DNA from 2 places in the Filomicrobium sp. genome. Region 2 is predicted to be linked to the other one. Evidence: riboswitches for the same ligand, from Rfam matches in the RefSeq annotation. Region 2 holds a riboswitch; the other holds the start of a gene.

Region 1 (6,446 bases), on a different contig from region 2:
GGATGATGCGTTGGCACCAGCGCGCCGCCAGAGGGAGTTCATGGAGGGACGCGATGACAGTCCGTCCACTCTTCGCAATCGCCGCAAACGTCTCTACCAAGGCAATCTGATGTGCGGGATCAAGACCTGCTGCCGGCTCGTCAGCGATGATGATCGGTGTCTCTTGAGCCAACACGCGTGCCATGAGCACACGTGCCATCTCGCCGCCTGACAGCTCTGTGGCGCGGCGATGGGCAAGTGCCGTAATATCCATGCGCTCCATGGCGTCAGCAACAATTGCACCGTCGGCCATCGTCATTTTCGCGAAGGGCCGGCAATGGGGAAGGCGGCCCAGAGCAACGATCTCCGTGACTGACACCGGCCAGGCAATATCACGGATCTGCGGGAGATAGGCGAGACTGCGCGCGCGGCCTTCTGCGCCTAGATCGGCGAGCGGCTTGCCGTCTAGCGTGATCCTCCCCTCATAAGGAATCTCTTGCGTGATCGTGCGCAGAAGTGTCGATTTACCCGCACCGTTAGGGCCGAGCAGGCCAACGAATTCACCACCCTCCATGTTGAGCGAAACGCGATCAAGCACTTTGCGGTCACCGAGCGTGACGGTGACATTGTCTAGGGAGAGACGGCTCATAATAGGGTCCGCCGTGTCTTGATGATCAACCAAAGGAAGAACGGTGCGCCGACAAGTGCGGTCAATACGCCAAGCTTGAGATCGCTATCAGGAGCTATGAGGCGGACGGCGATGTCTGCGGTGAGCAGCAAGGCCGCGCCAGACAACGCGCTAGTCAAGAGCAAACGGCTTGGCCGGGAACCGACCAACGGCCGCATGAGATGGGGGACCACAAGGCCAACAAAACCGATCGCGCCGGAAACAGAAGTGGCAGCGCCCACGCTAATAGCCGTACCGAACACCACCAACGCTTGAACGCGATCAAGACGTATCCCGAGACTTTTCGCTGTCGCTTCGCCAAGGGTCAGAGCATCGAGGGACCGACCTAGGATGGCGATCATGCCCCAGCCGACAAGCATGAACGGTCCGGCAAGCCACACGTGGCTCATCGAGCGATCCGCCAGGGAGCCAAGCATCCAATATACAATCTCAAGTGCCGCGAACGGATTCGGTGACAAATTGAGTGCGAGCGCCGTCATCGCACCAGCAAAACTTGTGACCGCTACACCTGCGAGGATTAAGCTTGCGGCGTCGCTCCTTCCTCCTGCCAACAAGCGCACAACCAAGACGGCCACGATGGCGGCTGATAGCGCAAGCACCGGCAAAGAGAGCGGCAGAACAATTACAAGACCGGTGTAGATCGCCAAGACGGCACCGAGGGAGGCGGACGCACTGATACCTAACAGACCCGGCTCTGCGAGCGGGTTCCGCAGATAGCCCTGAAGCGCGGCTCCCGTCAGCCCCAGACTCGCACCAACCATCACCCCCAATATGGCGCGTGGGAGGCGAATCTCGCGCATGACAAGTGTCACTGCGTCGGTAGAGCTTCCCGAAACCAGCGCTACGAGGCTATCGGTAAAGCCAATGGCGGCTGGGCCGGTCAACAACGATACTCCGAACAGGAGGATTACGAGTGCAGAGAGTATCGCGATGAGGGCTGGGTAGGGCATCGGCACGGTCATTGCCTCGTCGCACTCCGATCATGAATCGTGGTGACGGCGGCACGGGCAGCGGAAAGATCACGGATCAGATCAATCAAATGCGGTGTGGCGCAGATCCATCTGTTGGTGGCGGACATCGCTTTGGCCGAGGTCGCTTCGAGAGCACGCAGAGCCGGGTGGGCAAATACCTGCTGCGCGAGAGCTGGCGCTCCTTCCCAAGTGGTATCGGTCACGACCAAATCAGGTGCAGCCATGACGAGCTTCTCCAAGGGCAACTTAGCGGTGCCGCTTAAGCCGAATTGGACGGCTATGTTATCCAGGCCCGCGGCTTTCAGGACCTCATTGGCTAGCGTACCCACGCCAGATGTATAGCTATTGGCGTGGAACAGCGCCGCCGTTCGGCGGGGTCCCGGACGCTTTCGAAGCTGGGCGAGATCGGCATCAAACCGGGCGAGCAACTCGCGCGCTCGTTCGGGACGATGCAAAGCATCGCCCATTCGTTTGATATTGGCACGCATGTCGGAAAACGAATTTTCGAAGGGAAACTCGACAACTGGGAAACCCAGCCGCTCCAGCATCGCCACTGTGGTTCGTGTCGTCATGGCACCAACGAGTATGAGATCGGGCCGCATCAAGAAGACTTCTTCAGCCAGGCCATGGTTAGGCTTGTAGGCGCGCGCCTGCTTGGCCATCATCGACATGCTGGGATCGGAGGCCAAATTCGATACTGAGTAGAGCTGTCCCGGCGCCGCGATCATCATCGCGAGCTGGTCTGTACAGAGGTTCATGGAAATGACCCGACGAGGTGCAGTCGGGTCACGGTTATCGCTCTCAGCGGACGCTATTCCCGGGAGCGGGAAGGAAAGAGCTAGCAGCACACCGAGCGCCGCGTACCATGCGCTTAGCTGACGCAAGCGCATGGTTGCCCCCAAGCGTTCAGTCCGGCCAAAGGTCCATGCGCAAGCCGCCATAAATCGCCAGATCGGATGTGCCGTAGCCATAGGCGGTCTGATAGTCCTCGTCGAGCAGGTTTTCGCCGCGGATGTACGCTTCCATGCCAGGCCGGAATTCGTAAGACACCTTTGCATTCAGCAGCAGGTAATCATCGAGTGGCACGATGCCCAATCCGAAGATCTCATCCACGTTCTCCGTCACGTATTTCGCTGTGACATTGAGCTTAAGCTTATCCAGCGGCTGCGCATCGATGCCGAATGCAAAATTGTGACGTGGCACACGCGGTAGCGGAAGTCCATTCTCCCGCTCCGTCTCCGTAAACGTATAGGCCGCACTGATGGCCACGCGATCTGTCAGGAAGGCGCTCGCCGCAATCTCCACGCCGTTGCGATAAGTAACGCCCGGCACGTTCATATATCCGGTCGTATAAGCAATCAGGTTCTCGGTATCGAGTTCAAAATAGGTCACGCCCAGAGTGGCACGGCCATCGAAAAAGCCCTGCTCGATGCCCGCATCCCAGCTCACGCTTTCTTCCGGGTTTAGATCGGGATTAGCGCCAAATGGACCGTAGAGTTCATTAAGGCTGGGCGTGCGGAAGCCCGTTGAGTGGCTGGCACGAATTTTGGTGTCGGTCTCTGTGAAGAGATAAGCGGCCGTGAGCCGATGTGTATTGAAGTTGCCGAATTCGCTATGGTCATCAATGCGGCCGCCAAACGTGAGCGTCAAGTTGTCGATGGGTTCGACCATCAGCTGGGCGAAGGTGCCGAAGATGTTGGCCTCGTCGCGCTTTCCAGGAGCGTTAAAAGACTCCGCTCCGGTTTCCTCCCAGTCGGCGCCAGCAAGAAGCGAAAGAGACTCGTTAAAGCTGATGACGCCGTTGTACTCGGCCTTAACGCGATCACCATTGTACCAAGTCACCGGGGCAAACACCGAGCTGCTCACATCATCGCGTTCGATCTTCATACCTTGCAGCGCGAAGGTATTTTTGAAGCGTCCTTCGAACAGCTCGATGTTGGTGCCGACCCGACCGGCGAACTGAGACGTCTTACCTTCCTCGATGGGGCTGTCGACCGGACCAGAGGCATCGTATTCGCCTTCTGCGTTAAAGGCGCGCGTTGCGAAGAAGACTGTGATGCCGTCAGCGACTTTCATTTCACCGCGGCCGGAAAATGTCAGATTATTGTAGCCGTCGTCCTCCGGCGCATTGTCCGCTGCGGAAAAGCCCTCGGTATCAATTCCCAAAAGGCTGAACGAGATATCTCCGCGATCTGTCGCATAGCCCGCGGTGGTCGCGCCGCGCCAAGTGTTGTAGGCGCCGTATTCAGCCGCAACCGATTGAGAATACCCCAGCTTCGTCGCGCGCCGCGTATCTATGGACACGACACCAGCTACGGCATCGCCACCGTAAAGCGTGCTTTGCGAACCTTTCAGGATTTCAATGCGTGCAAAATCGTCCACCAGAAGGTGCTCGAATCTTGCTGACGTCTGCGGTGCGGAGGGGTCGCTAATATCCATGCCGTCGATCAGAATTTTTACATAGTTCTGATTGGCGCCGCGCATCGTTATACCGGTGGTGGATCCCGCCGGACCATTGCGGGTGAAATTCACGCCGGGAACCGTCTCCAGGTAGTCCTGCAGAAACGGTCGCGACTGCTTTTCAAGATCCTCCTGCGTGATAAGAGAAACCGACGAACCAACAGCGGCTGCATCAGTCGGTGTACGGTTCGCCGAAAAAATGACGATTCCGGGCAGCATGATTTCGCCTTCTTGGGCGAGAGCCGCTTCACTGGCTAACGCTGGCAAAACGACTATCGCCGTAAGCGCCAACCAACTAGAACACTTGAGCGTATTGGCGCTTGTTGTTCCGCCTTTAAAACTCTTTCTCATCAACATCGTGACCACTCCGTTTCCCGCATTGGATCGGTGCGAAAAGCGGCAGAGCCAAATCAATGAAATCGCGATCGAAAGTGGACTACGTCATCGGTATCCGGCTCTCGGCCGGCAACAAATATCTCGTCGTGCGTCGGTGCAATCAAAGCTCACGCCGCATTGTCGAGATTCACGCTAGTCGGACTTGCTCCGCAGAACCATTGCTCAACCCGTGCTTCTCTTCACATGGGTCGCCACAACGGACATCCGCTCCCAAGCGCGCCCCGCGCGAGGAATGGGCGACACGCCACTGGCAGGTCTCCTGGCTTGCAGCTCAGACGCATCAGGTCCTTCCTTCCCAGTTCTCCAAACACAGTGGAGAGCCCAGTGGATTGAGGATGACGCTCGCCGCTTACAGTTGCGGGGGCAGCCGCGGCTTATCGCAAATGTTTGCGAGACCGCGTTCCCTTTTCATTCAGTGGGCTTCGGCCCGCTGAACACCAATAGCGCAGGCAACAAATCAGTTGGCTGTAGGAGAGTCAATCTGCGCGAGGCCGCAACATGTGGAGTCTCGCTTCGAGACTGGCGGAAAGGGCACACGTCTGGCGTGTGGCTGGAATGTTCCCCAACGAAAAGAGGACCCGGGCCTATGGCCGGGTCCTCCCGATAGCTTCTGCCTTTTATCTCTTCGAGGGAGCTACGCTGCCGAACGGACCGTATCGAGGAAACTCGAGACTTCCGTCTTCAGATGCACCGCCTGGCGCGACAGTTCGGTCGACGAACTCAAGACCTGCGATGCAGCTGACGAAGAATCATTGGCAGCCTGATTGACACCGATAATGCTGGAGGAAACTTCTCGCGTTCCTTCCGCAGCCTGCATGACGTTGCGGGAGATTTCCGACGTCGCTGCAGCCTGCTCCTCGACCGCAGCAGCAATCGACGCCGCGATTTCGCTCAATTCGCCAATCGCATTTGTCGAGGCACTGATGGCCACCGTGGAGCCCTCCGTTGCCGTTTGGATGTTTTGGATCTGCGTGGAGATATCCGAAGTTGCCTTCGCGGTCTGTTCGGCGAGAGCCTTCACTTCCTGAGCGACGACGGCGAAGCCCTTGCCGGCCTCTCCCGCACGTGCTGCTTCGATCGTGGCGTTGAGTGCGAGCAGGTTCGTCTGCTGCGCAATTTCCTGGATCAGTGTCACGACGGAACCGATTTCATGGGCCGCTTGCGACAATGTCGTAATGCGTTCCACTGTATTGTCGATCTCCTTGGCAGCGTGGCTTGCCTTGCGAGACGACGCATCAGCCTGACGACCGATTTCCTGGACAGCGCCTGCCATCTCTTCCGTGACGCTAGCGACACTTCTGACGTTTACCGAGGCCTGCTCAGAGGCTGCGGCAACGGACGACGATTGAGCGCTTGTCTCTTCCGCAGCCGCCGCCATCGTACTTGCCGCCGATTGCAACTGAGAGGATGCACTGGCGACGAACTCGATGATGGAACCAACCTTGGTTTCAAACTCATCGGCAAGATGCATCATCGCCTTACGGTTCTCGACCTGCAGCTTCTCGCGCTCCGCAGCGGCTTCACGCTCATGTTCCTGAGACCGGATGATGCCGTCCTTAAAGACCTTGAGCGAGGCAGCCATGCGGCCGATTTCGTCGCGATCCGTTATACCCTTCGGCTCAGCAGTCATATCATGCTTTGCCAAACGTTCGGTCACGCTCGCTAGAGCTTTCAAACGCCTGGAGACGCCCAAGTAAACGAGTACGCCGGAGAGAATGGTGCCTAACAAAATGACTGACGCTGCTACAGCGACCGCCAAGTTCAGGCGTTCTGCTGCGGTCGCAGCCCCCTTCGATGCGCCTCTTAGCATCACGGAGAGCGCCATTTCAGCTTCGTTCAAGGCAGACGAAATCTCATCCAAGCTAGCCATCGTGTGGGCCTGAAGTTCGATGGTATGCGCCATATCAACAGTCATTGGATCTCGCATGGCTTCGATCTGCGGATTCGCCGCA
Region 2 (6,446 bases):
GTCTTCCTGGGTGAGGACTTCCGTTTCGACGATTTGGTTTCTGGGCCGCACGTGGCGCGCCGCCTCTAATAAGACGTCATTTTCTATCTGCGTTGTGACGCCGGTTTTCGCCTCTGCGAGTGCTGTCGTGCTGTGATTGCGCGCGATTATGAAGGGCTGTCCGCCGATCCAGGAAAACGAAATGTCCGTGGGCTGCTGCCGGCCAACAGCGTTGAGGGCTTCGGGTGTTACACCTGAGGTGCTCGCCGGCGTCCAACCAGCGTAGCCCGTCCGCTGTTCCTGCGTGACTTGCGTGCGTGTGAACATTTGGAATGGATTGACGGAGAGCCATCCACTGAAGATCCAGGTTGTCAGGAAAATCCCGCCCACCAGTCCTCCGATGTGATGCCATTTCATCCAGCCGCGATAGGGCGTGACGCGGCCGCCCTTGTACGGTTTACGTACGCGTAGTCTCAGAATGCCGATCCAGAGCCCTGTGATCGCACCTATGACGAGGGGGCCCGAGAGCCACATGACGGATTGACGCCATAGCTGCTGATCCCGGCGAATTGGCGTGAAGTAGATCCAATGCGGGATCGCCCCGAGCCAATTCCAGAAGCGTTCGGTCCGCGTCGCGTTCTGCACGATCTCGCCGGTTTGGGAGGACACATAGACGATTGTCCCCCGGCCATCATCAATGGCGAAGCGATAGAGCGGGCGGTGCGCGTCGTAGCGGCGTGTCACCGTCCACTGGTCATGGTCCAGCGTCTCCATCAGGCGGTGGGAGACGCCAGGAAAGACCTTGAACAGATGCTGCGCGGCGTCCTCTGCACTGACGCTCCCGATCTCGTCTCCCGTCTCTGCGGAAATCACGACGTGTTTGCCACCTGCCACGATGCGGTAAACCGGCGTCTCTCCGAGCATTTCAAGCCGGAAGGCGGTCGGGTAGATGTTCGTTCCCGCCTTGGCCAACGCGACGTCCGGCGTGACATTCACACGCGTCGTATCGACAGTTGGAAGTGCCGCGATGCGTTCCTGATCACTCCAATTCGGAAAGGGCACGTAGAGCATCACGAGGCCCGACAAGAACCACATGACGCAGAGCACGCAGGTCGCCACACCTAGCCAACGATGAAAGAGGTACAGCCAGCGCTTGGCGGTCTTCACCGTCCGCCGCGCGACACCATTGGGCGCGCGCGACGGAGTGGTGAAGGCGCGGGGTCCTTCAAGCCGGATCATGTCAGTACTTGATCCGGTAGCTCAATTCAGCCGAGCGCGGGGGTGCAAGTTGCCACTCGGTTGTGCTCCCGCCCGTCGTATAGACCTCGTCGAAGACGTTGAAGACGCGCAGGGAAACTGCGCTCTTTTCGGTCACGTGATAGTCGAGCCCCAGGTTAACGACCGTGAAGTCGGGGCGCTCCACGAGGTTGGCATCGTCACTGTAGATGGAGCCAACCCACTGTGCGCCGATGCGGGCTTCCCAATCGGGAAGAAATGCCCAAGTCAGCCAGCTATTGATGACCTGCTCCGGCACGTTCCTCGGGCGCTTGCCGGCGTAGTTGATTCCGCCTGAGCCGATGTACTCATCATAGCGCGCCTCGAGCAATGCGACGTTGCCCTCATATCGGAGCGTGTCGGTGAGCTGCAGGGCAAGCGAAGCCTCAACGCCACGCGAAGATTGCCGACCAACCTGCTGGACGATGTCCGGATTGTCAGGGTCGCGCGAGAGAAGGTTCTTCTTCTCGATGTCGTAGCCTGCCAGGGTCCATTCGCCTCGTCCGTTCCAGAACGATTGTTTTACGCCGATTTCAATCTGACGCCCCGTTGCAAGATCGTACTCAGCGTTTGATTTGCTGAGCGTGATCAGTCCTCCAATGGGATCGACGCCCGTCGCATACTGCCCGTAAAACGCAAGCCCCGGCAGCGGGCTGTAAACCGCGCCCGCCCGCCATGTGACGTTTGAAAACTCCTTCGTGAAGCGTTCTCCGGTTATGAGATCGTGCCGCTCCATCGTCGGCCGGTCGAGGCGGATGCCAGCCACGAGCGAAAGTTGGTTGGACAGCTTCAGCCGATCCTCGGCGAAGAGCGCATACTGCGAGGTCTCGGTATCGAACTTCGGACGTGTACCGTCCGTGTTTATGAACCAGCCCGGATGCGGGTTGAACGGATCGACATCGGATGCGCCGCTGTATGGAGAATTGTTCGTGTGGCGGAAGTCGATGCGGTTGACGTCAAAGCCGACCACCATCTCGTTCTTGACGCCGCCCGGAAGAGCAGTGCGGACCGTGGCATCCAACCGATTTCCGATCTGCTCCTGATCATGAAAGATCTCGATATAGGAGGACCGATCTATACGGCCCGCGTTGTACGCATAGGACTCGACGTTGCGCCAGTGACGGTTGCTGGTCAGACGGTAGGCGGTGTTGCTCAGTTCAATCCAATCTGCCGGTTTCCACTCCGTCTTGAACTGGGTCCAGTTATCCCGGTAGTGAACGTCGCTGTCGCGGGCGTTGTAACTCTTGAAGCGAATGCTGTCCGGCACCGTGCCGTTGATGAGCGGCGTGCCCCAATAGCGCAGAGGGGACTGATCGCCGTAGTCGTGTGAAACGGTGAAGGACAAGTCGCTCGTCGGGCGCCACCGCAGAGCTCCAGATACCGCGATTGAGCTGAAGTCTCCCTCGTCATCGAGCCAGCCGTCAGACTTGATGCCGCTGGCATCGAAGCGATAGGCGAGACTGTCACTGATCGGGCCGCCAGAACCAATGCCGAAGCGTTTCGTGGCATCGGTGCCGATCGCGATCTCGGCTTCATGCGTAAAATAGTCGGTCGGCTTTTTCGGCACGACGTTGACGACGCCGCCGATTGCGCCTTCTCCATAAAGAACGGAGGCCGGACCACGGAGCACTTCAATGCGTTCGGCCGACCACGTGTCGAAGGGAAACGAAACGGTGCCCGAGCCCACATAAAGACGCGTGCCATCGTAAAGCTGCATCACCGAACCATGGCCGACGAAACCACGAGCCGTGAGACTGCTGCCGCCGTTGCCGGGAGCTGCGGCAGATGTAAAGCCGGTGGCGTTCTGGGTGACTGCTTCTGTGACAGACTGCTGTCCACGCTCGCGAATGGATTGCGCGGGAATGATCTCCACGCTCGCTGGCGTCTCCAGCGGCGTCAGCCCAAGCCGACTGCCTGTTGCAGCGGGTGCATCGAGGTTCAAGCCAGGTTTCGTTTCTCCCTGCCCCGTGCTGGCGGATGCCGTTTCGGCGAGAGTTGTCGGGATCGGTTGCGACACCGCTGTTGCCCCGGCCTGAGGCTTTTTCGGCTTTGGTTTCGCCGAAGAGGTTTGCTGCGTCGTCACTTCGATGGTGGGGAGTTCCACCGCCTCATTGGCTGCTGGCGCAGTTTGCGACATGGCTTTGCCAGCGAAGGCGGGGGCGACGACGGCAAGTGCTAATAGGCTCAAACGCGAAGCGTGTAGTGAAGGTATTCCAAGGACATTCGACATGATGATCCCGTCACAGACTATGGACGGGAGAAACGGCGGACACTTCCTAGCCCACGCAGAGCAGCCACGCTGGCCGCGGCAACAGGTTGCAACGACACAGGCGCGCGCGTGTTGAACTGCGCGGTTCTTTTAAGTCTGTCAGTGAGTTTTCAAGACCCTAGGCATGCCTGACGCTGCTCCCAATCGGTTGCACATCAGTCGCCACTCGGGTGGTCCGTTCATCCGCGCGGCCCGCACGGTGAAAGGGCGACTCGCAACGGCAGGTCTCCTGGCTCGCGGCTCGAACATCTCTCTCCGACCTTCCCGGGCTTCAACGCGAAGCGCCAGTGGCATGTTTGGAGGAGACTTGCCGCTTACAGTTGCGGGCGCAGCCACGGCGTTGATACGCTAAGGTACCTCACCGTGTTCCCTCTTCGTCATCTACATGCTCGCGCACGTAGCGAAACCGTTACGCCTCTTAAAACGCGTTAGATTGAAACGGATGTCAACGCTAAATCTGCGGTACACAGAGGCTATGAACAGAGGGGGACAGGAATGCAACGCTCCTACGCGCTTTCCCCATCACCTTCAGGCTCACGGCTCAGCAGATAGATGTCCATGATCCAGCCATGATGCGCCCGTGCGGCAGCACGCGTCTCAACGATTTCATCCATCATCTCGCGTAAGGCGCCGCTCAAGAGAATTTCTTCCCGCATGCCAACGTATGCGCCCCACCAGATCATCACCCCATCTGACGGGATATGCTGAAAGCTGCACTCCCCATCCAGCATGACCAGCAAACGATCCGCGCCATCCGGCCAGCCCTCTTCGCGCAAGCGCCGTCCCGTTGTGATCAGGACGGGCGTGCCAATGGTGTTGAGTGGAATTTTATGTGCGGCTGTCAGACCCTGCATCGAGGTGATGCCTGGAATAACGGATATCTCCGGCGCAGGTTTGAGGCGCGCGGCTATGCGCATCGTACTATCGTAAAGTGAAGGATCACCCCAGACGAGCAACGCGACACGCGCCTGATCCGGCAGGCCATCCATTGCTTCTGCCCATACCGATGCAATCGCATCATGCCAGTCGTCCACGCCTTGGCGATAATTGGGATTATCGGCGTCACGTTTCGGGAGTTCGAATTCCACGATCTGGGTTGCGGGGTTGCTGATGACCTCTTCGCATATCGTGCGTCTCAACTCCGCCAAGTCGGCTTTGTTCTTTCCCTTTCGTGGGATCAAAATCAGATCGGCGCTATTGAGCGCGCGCACAGCCTGCAACGTCAGATGTTCCGGATTTCCGGTTCCAATCCCAACGAGAAGCAATTCGGTCATAGTTTGCCTTTGGGGCCGCACGTAACGATGCCCGTGCGGCCCATATAAAGGTTTTCAATCTCAGGCCGCATGATGAAGGCGCGGCGCGACAAGGCCGGAATCCCTGAAGCCATGCAATGTCTTGGCGATGGCAAGAACGGCCAGGTCCGCCAACGGCTCAACCACGATGACCAGAAGATAAGCACCGCCAAACATCGCGATCGCGTTGAGATTGTCGGCAGCAAATCCATGTCCGTAGAGCGCCCAGAAGCCAACCCAAAGCACAACACCGCTCTGGTAGGCCGTTGAGAGCGCGAGTGTCTGACGGTATGTGAGATCAACATAGGGAGTCTTTGCTGGAATGATGCGTTCGGCCAATGCTGCTACGGCAAAGAGAGGAACCAGAAGCGTGGTCACGTTCATCCCGTACTGTGGCAAATCGAACGGTGCGAAAAGCAGTCCCTGGATCAACAGGCCAAGTGCCAATCCAATGGCAGCGGGCGCGGCTCCGAATATCAGAAAGAGCGTCGAGCCGAGAATGAAATGAACCTCGGAAACCCCAACCGGGTAATGTGGAAACACTTCAAAAAACGAGAAAACCAGCGCGGTAGCCGCGGCACTGCGCACGGCAAGCGAGGCCAATCCTTTGGTGCGCAGCGTATCGACCGCCAATTTTAGGGTGTAGGCGCCCGCGCCTGCGGCGGTGGCGTAGCTGAGCGCGATTTTCGCGCCGGTTACGATACCAGGTTCGATGTGCATGTCAGGTCTCCTAGCCGTCCTGGACGGCGATCGGTCGATCAAGGTCAAGTTGGATGCATTTCGCGTCAGCCGGCAGAGGCCTTCTGACCGTGTTGCGTGGCGTGGAAAAGATTTGCGTTGTCAGTCTGTGGCTATCTCCTCCGCTTTGGCTGTGGATAGTTCGGGGGCAAGAGCGCCGAACAGGATCAAGGCCGGCGCTGATGACTGATCTTCAGAGGAAAGCTCTTGGGCTAACTCCACGACGGTGCTGCGGTAGAGCCGCTGGTCAGGACTAGAGATTGCTTCGGCGAGAAGGGCAGGCGTGCTTGCGGGCAGACCTGCTGCAATCAACCGCTCGGCCAGAATTTTGAATGTCCGCCGTCCCATGTAGACCACTGTCGTGGCTTCTGCGTCGGCCAGCGCTGCCATGTTCAAATCCTCAGGCAACGCGCCGGTGACATCGTGCCCCGTCACGAATTGCACGCGGCGCGCGACCAATCTCCGCGTGAGCGGAATACCTGCGGAGGCAGCTGCGGCCGAAGCTGCCGTCACGCCTGGGATCACTTCGTATTCGATCCCTTCGGCGGCGAGCGCTGTTATCTCTTCTTCGAGGCGGCCGAAGATGCCCGCATCTCCGGACTTAAGCCGCACGACCCGTACACCCGTCCGTGCATAGTCGACTAACAAACGACTGACGTGATGCTGCTTGGGCGACGTGCGCCCCGCGCGTTTTCCGACACCAACCAGATCGGCGCCATCGCGAACATGCGTCAGGATCGGACCCGAACAGAAGTCGTCGAAAAGCACGGCGTCAGCACGCCGCAGCCGATCGACCGCTTTTAGCGTCAGCAGCTCAGGATCGCCTGGGCCCGCGGATACGAAAGAGACGAAACCGCTCATGCCGCTGCCTCCGCGATAAGATGAAAGAAGCT

Evidence for each region. Region 2 has a riboswitch for cobalamin ahead of K5845_RS09130 (TonB-dependent receptor). Riboswitches for the same ligand answer to the same signal wherever they lie in the genome.
Region 1: another riboswitch for cobalamin. It lies ahead of K5845_RS12995 (TonB-dependent receptor plug domain-containing protein); the one in region 2 lies ahead of K5845_RS09130 (TonB-dependent receptor).

The regions. Positions count from the first base shown of each region.
Region 1 is NZ_JAILWT010000004.1:424,416-430,861, forward strand. Features, by position in the region: gene K5845_RS12980 (ABC transporter ATP-binding protein) at 1-628, opposite strand, end outside; gene K5845_RS12985 (FecCD family ABC transporter permease) at 625-1,629, opposite strand; gene K5845_RS12990 (ABC transporter substrate-binding protein) at 1,626-2,528, opposite strand; gene K5845_RS12995 (TonB-dependent receptor plug domain-containing protein) at 2,545-4,317, opposite strand; cobalamin riboswitch at 4,727-4,951, opposite strand; gene K5845_RS13000 (methyl-accepting chemotaxis protein) at 5,129-6,446, opposite strand, start outside.
Region 2 is NZ_JAILWT010000003.1:373,122-379,567, forward strand. Features, by position in the region: gene K5845_RS09125 (PepSY domain-containing protein) at 1-1,218, opposite strand, end outside; gene K5845_RS09130 (TonB-dependent receptor) at 1,220-3,484, opposite strand; cobalamin riboswitch at 3,726-3,949, opposite strand; gene cobF (precorrin-6A synthase (deacetylating)) at 4,030-4,797, opposite strand; gene K5845_RS09140 (energy-coupling factor ABC transporter permease) at 4,858-5,535, opposite strand; gene cobA (uroporphyrinogen-III C-methyltransferase) at 5,656-6,414, opposite strand; gene K5845_RS09150 (cobyrinic acid a,c-diamide synthase CobB) at 6,411-6,446, opposite strand, start outside.